Metabacillus sp. KUDC1714: one gene and its partner. The protein of the gene in region 1 interacts with the protein of each later gene in a pairwise test. Links are inferred from orthologs where the notes say so. Each region holds a gene or a part of one and is shown in the gene's direction. Other genes may lie near its edges.

Region 1 (2,705 bases):
CTATTGATCCGAAGGAATTACTTAAAGTTAAGGATCTTCAAGCAGTGCAACAATATCTATTACGTGAAGTTCAAAAAGTTTACCGTATGCAAGGGGTAGAAATTGGAGATAAGCACGTAGAGGTTATGGTACGCCAAATGCTCCGTAAAGTTAGAGTTATGGATGCTGGTGATACAGATGTTTTACCAGGTACACTTCTTGATGTTCATCAATTTACAGATGCCAACAAGCAAGTATTATTAGAGGGTAAACGACCTGCAACAGGTAGACCTGTATTACTTGGTATAACAAAAGCATCACTTGAAACTGATTCCTTCTTATCTGCAGCATCATTCCAAGAAACAACTCGTGTTCTTACAGATGCAGCAATTAAAGGGAAACGTGATGAACTATTAGGGCTTAAAGAAAATGTTATTATTGGTAAACTTGTACCAGCCGGAACAGGAATGCCAAGGTATCGTCAAGCTGAACCAATTTCTAAAGTTGAACAAATGGAAGAAGCTGTTTCAGTAGATTAATAAAAGTGAAGAGATGGATGTTAAAAGTTTTTCGAGAGTAATGTTGACATCCATCTCTTTCAATGTTACTATATTCAAGGTGCTTAATCACAACCTGTTTGCTTTGGAGGATATATAAATATGTCTTATGAAAAAGTATCTCAGGCACAAAAAATTATTGTTGGTACTAAGCAATCAGTTAAAGCTCTATTAAATAATGAGGTTAGAGAAATGATCATTGCTGAAGATGCTGAACAACGAATTGTCCAAAAGATTATTCAAACAGCAGAACAACAGCATATTCCTTTAACAAAAGTTTCTTCTATGAAAAAGCTTGGTAAAGCTTGTGGAATAGAAGTTGGAGCTGCAGCTGTAGCTATAATCCAGTAAAAGCTGTTTTTGCGATATGTGAATTCATTTTGCAGAAACTTTGTTTTTGCCCAAATATGAACCACCTGGATGTGTGGTATTAAATTGATGAGGGGAGGAAAACCATAATGCCTACTATTAACCAATTAGTACGTAAAGGTCGCGTAAGTAAAGTTGAGAAATCAAAATCACCTGCGCTAAACAAAGGTTACAACAGCTTCAAAAAAGAGCAAACGAATGTATCATCACCTCAAAAACGTGGTGTGTGTACTCGTGTAGGTACGATGACGCCAAAGAAACCTAACTCAGCGCTTCGTAAATATGCTCGTGTTCGTTTAACTAACGGAATCGAAGTTACAGCATATATTCCTGGTATTGGTCACAACTTACAAGAACATAGTGTTGTTCTTATCCGTGGTGGTCGTGTAAAGGATTTACCGGGGGTACGTTACCACATCGTTCGTGGTGCGCTTGATACTGCTGGTGTTGATGGACGTATGCAAGGTCGTTCTAAATACGGTACGAAACGTCCTAAAGCTGCAAAAAAATAATATAATTTTTAAATAAAATGAAATCAGCATGAAGGGAGGAACATAACATGCCACGTAAAGGTCCTGTAGCAAAAAGAGATGTATTACCAGATCCACTTTACAATTCAAAGCTTGTTACACGTTTAGTAAACAGAATTATGATCGACGGAAAAAGAGGTAAAGCACAATCTGTACTTTACAATGCTTTCGATTTAATTAAAGAACGCTCTGGAAAAGATGCAATGGAAGTGTTTGAACAAGCACTTAAAAACATCATGCCAGTTCTTGAAGTTAAAGCACGTCGTGTTGGTGGTGCTAACTATCAAGTACCTGTAGAAGTACGCCCTGATCGTCGTACTACTTTAGGTCTTCGTTGGTTAGTAAACTATGCGCGTCTTCGCGGAGAAAAAACGATGGAAGAGCGTTTAGCTAACGAAATTCTTGACGCTGCTAACAACACTGGAGCAGCAGTTAAGAAGCGTGAAGATACACATAAAATGGCTGAAGCAAATAAAGCATTTGCTCACTATCGCTGGTAATCAATACAGTTTAACTATACTAAATTTCCTATGAGGAAGGAGAAATTACCCAATGGCAAGAGAGTTCTCCTTATTAAACACTCGTAATATTGGTATCATGGCTCATATTGATGCTGGAAAAACAACAACAACTGAGCGTGTACTATATTACACTGGTCGTATTCACAAGATTGGTGAAACTCATGAAGGTGCATCTCAAATGGACTGGATGGAGCAAGAACAAGAACGTGGAATCACGATTACTTCCGCTGCAACAACTGCGCAGTGGAAAGGACATCGTGTTAACATCATCGATACACCTGGACACGTAGACTTCACAGTTGAAGTTGAACGTTCATTACGTGTACTTGATGGTGCTGTAGCTGTTCTTGATGCTCAATCAGGTGTTGAGCCGCAAACAGAAACAGTTTGGCGTCAGGCTACAACTTATGGAGTTCCTCGTGTTGTTTTTGTTAACAAAATGGACAAAATCGGCGCAGACTTCTTATATTCTGTTAAAACAATTCATGAGCGTCTTCAAGCTAATGCTCACCCAATCCAATTACCGATTGGTGCTGAGGATCAATTTGAAGGAATCATCGACTTGGTAGAAATGAGAGCGACGTTCTATGGCAATGACTTAGGTACTGATATCCAAGATAAGGAAATACCTGAGGAATACCTTGAACAAGCAAACGAATACCGTGAAAGCCTAGTTGAAGCAGTAGCAGAACTAGATGAAGAATTAATGGAGAAATACCTTGGTGGTGAGGAAATCACTAACGAAGAGC
Region 2 (3,456 bases), 2.2 Mb from region 1 along the record:
GATGTACCGGAGTAAAACGAACAACAGGACAGCATCCAGGTGGAATAATTGTTGTACCTGATTATATGGATATCTTTGATTTTTCGCCGATTCAATTCCCTGCAGATGCAACAGGTTCTGAATGGCGTACAACCCATTTTGATTTCCATTCCATTCATGATAACCTATTAAAACTAGATATTCTTGGACACGATGATCCAACTGTAATCCGTATGCTACAGGATTTAAGCGGTATTGATCCAAAAACTATTCCGACAGATGATCCTGAGGTAATGAAGATTTTTAGTGGAACCGAGTCTTTAGGCGTGACTGAAGAACAAATAATGTGTAAAACAGGGACATTAGGGATTCCTGAGTTTGGAACAAGATTTGTTCGGCAAATGCTTGAAGATACAAAACCAACTACGTTCTCTGAGCTTGTCCAAATTTCTGGTCTATCACATGGGACAGATGTATGGCTTGGGAATGCTCAAGAGTTAATTCATAATAAAATATGTACGTTAAGTGAGGTTATTGGCTGTCGTGATGACATCATGGTATATCTTATCTATCAAGGATTAGAGCCTTCATTCGCCTTCAAGATTATGGAGTCTGTTCGTAAAGGAAAAGGTTTAACAGATGAAATGGAAGAAGAAATGAAAAAACAGGAAGTGCCAGCTTGGTATATTGATTCTTGCTTAAAAATCAAGTACATGTTCCCAAAAGCCCATGCTGCGGCTTACGTGTTAATGGCTGTACGTATTGCGTATTTTAAAGTTCATCATGCTCTACTATATTATGCTGCATATTTCACAGTTCGTGCCGATGATTTTGATATTGACACAATGGTAAAAGGTTCTACACCAATTCGAGCTAAAATTGATGAAATTAATCTAAAAGGGTTAGATGCTTCTCCAAAAGAGAAAAACCTACTAACTGTATTAGAACTAGCACTAGAAATGTGTGAAAGAGGATATTCCTTCCAAAAGGTTGACCTTTATCGTTCTAGTGCAACAGATTTTATTATTGATGGGAATACACTAATTCCCCCGTTCAACTCCATTCCTGGACTTGGAACAAACGCAGCGTTAAATATTGTAAAAGCTAGAGAAGACGGAGAATTTCTATCAAAAGAAGATCTCCAGCAACGAGGTAAAGTCTCAAAAACAATCATTGAATATTTAAACACTCATGGCTGTCTTGATGAACTACCGGATCAAAACCAACTATCACTATTTTAAAGGACATTAAAACACTAAGTCTCAAGCGGGGGCTACCCCCCCACTAATTGAAATGAAACACTAACTAGAAGATTATAGTGCATTAACAACGTTGCTCTAAGTAGTGTCAAACTCCTACAAAGACTTGTTCAAATAACTTAAATATTCTCCTGGGGGTCTGACCCTGGGGGAATTAAGGTATATTTGCAATAAAAATACGGTTATGTTATGATTTTAATGGAAATGCTAACGATAAGCAGAGGAAAAGAGTGGGGAAACCCACTCTTTCGTATTGTTATCGTCCTCGTCACTCGGATAGTATAGTACATACCATTCCCTGCTCAAAAGGCAGGGTTTTTCAGCAACTTAAAGGTGTCAAATTGCTGTTTAGGATAAGAATGCTAGTTTTTGGACTAAAGAATCATGTCTAGCTTCAGCGCCTAGCCTTCAAGTCAATAATCACCAAAGGTATGTGATTATCGTTGCCCAAGGCATGCGCTTTTCTTAGCAAGGAGGAAGAGAATGAGCAAAAAAGTAACGGAAATCGTGGAACAATTAGTGACACCAATTTTAAACGATATGAAATTAGAATTGGTCGATATTGAATACGTGAAGGAAGGTTCTAATTGGTTTCTTCGATTATTTATTGATTCTGAAAAAGGCATTGATATTGAAGAATGTGGTGTAGTTAGTGAACGATTAAGCGAGCAGCTTGACGAATTAGATCCCATTCAACATAACTACTTCTTAGAAGTTTCATCGCCAGGTGCTGAGAGACCATTAAAAAAAGAAGAAGATTTAAAGAAAGCAATTGGTAAACAGGTCCATATTAAAACATATGAACCAATAAATGGAGAAAAGTTATTTGAAGGTGTCTTAACTGATTTTGACGGTCAAACGGTTACTGTAACTGTAACAATTAAGACTAGGAAAAAACAGGTTGAAATCCCTTATGATAAAGTGGCAAAAGCTAGATTAGCCGTAACATTTTAACTAGCATGGACTGCAGTATCTCCAGCAGATTTGTGAGTATTTATCCACTTACAAGTCCAAGCATTCTCCTCATTACTTCTTAAGTGTACTAAGCTTGTACCTTAACTGTAGAAGGTGGATTTAGCAAAACAATATGCATTTAGCTTATTTTTTAAGGGGGAAGCCGTTAAAATGAGTAGTGAACTATTAGATGCCTTAACAATTTTAGAAAAGGAAAAGGGCATCAGCAAGGAAATTATCATTGAAGCAATTGAAGCTGCATTAATTTCTGCTTATAAACGAAACTTTAACCAAGCACAAAATGTTCGCGTTGATTTAAATCGTGAAACAGGGACAATGAAGGTTTATGCAAGAAAAGATGTTGTTGATGAGGTATATGATCCGCGTCTTGAAATATCTCTTAGTGAAGCACGAGGAATCAATCCAAATTATGTGCTGAACGATGTGATTGAGATGGAAGTTACTCCAAAGGATTTCGGTCGTATTGCAGCACAAACAGCTAAACAAGTCGTAACTCAGCGTGTTCGTGAAGCTGAGCGTGGTGTAATTTATAGCGAGTTTATTGATCGAGAAGAAGATATTATGACAGGTATTGTTCAGCGTATCGACTCTAAATTCATTTATGTAAGCTTAGGTAAAATAGAAGCTCTTTTACCTGTTAGTGAGCAAATGCCAAATGAAACTTATAAACCACATGACCGTATAAAGGTATTTATTACAAAGGTTGAAAAAACGACGAAGGGCCCACAAATTTTTGTGTCTAGAACACATCCGGGACTTTTAAAGAGATTGTTTGAAATCGAAGTTCCAGAAATCTATGATGGTACTGTTGAAATTAAATCTGTTTCTAGGGAAGCTGGAGATCGTTCAAAAATCTCTGTACATTCCGAGAATCCTGAAGTAGATCCGGTTGGATCATGTGTTGGGCCTAAAGGGCAACGTGTACAAGCAATTGTCAACGAATTAAAAGGAGAAAAAATTGACATTGTAAAATGGTCGCAAGATCCTATTGAATTTGTCGCTAACGCACTTAGTCCTTCTAAAGTAGTTGAGGTACTTGTAAATGAAGAAGAAAAAGCTACTACAGTTATTGTTCCTGATTATCAATTATCATTAGCAATTGGTAAACGTGGACAAAATGCTCGTTTAGCAGCTAAGCTTACTGGTTGGAAAATAGATATTAAAAGTGAAACAGATGCCGAAAAAGCTGGAATTTATCCACTTCAAAAGTCTGAATCCGACGTTGATGTTGATGACGAACCAC

Evidence for each region.
Region 2: the proteins of rpsL (region 1) and rimP interact in binary tests that used the Escherichia coli proteins (3 or more experiments, as listed by UniProt). The link is inferred for Metabacillus sp. KUDC1714 from one-to-one orthologs.

The regions. Positions count from the first base shown.
Region 1 is NZ_CP055263.1:2,094,674-2,097,378, forward strand. It holds rpsL (30S ribosomal protein S12), read left to right. Parts: upstream 1-994; coding sequence 995-1,417; downstream 1,418-2,705. Other genes in the region: rpoC (DNA-directed RNA polymerase subunit beta'), read left to right, coding at 1-518; HUW50_RS09880 (50S ribosomal protein L7ae-like protein), read left to right, coding at 639-887; rpsG (30S ribosomal protein S7), read left to right, coding at 1,465-1,935; fusA (elongation factor G), read left to right, coding at 1,988-2,705. UniProt on the Escherichia coli protein: With S4 and S5 plays an important role in translational accuracy. Interacts with and stabilizes bases of the 16S rRNA that are involved in tRNA selection in the A site and with the mRNA backbone.
Region 2 is NZ_CP055263.1:4,340,499-4,343,954, forward strand. Bases 541-3,456 are described here. They hold rimP (ribosome maturation factor RimP), read left to right. Parts: upstream 541-1,721; coding sequence 1,722-2,192; downstream 2,193-3,456. Other genes in these bases: HUW50_RS19970 (PolC-type DNA polymerase III), read left to right, coding at 541-1,220; nusA (transcription termination factor NusA), read left to right, coding at 2,364-3,456. Also shown: more of HUW50_RS19970, read left to right, coding at 1-540.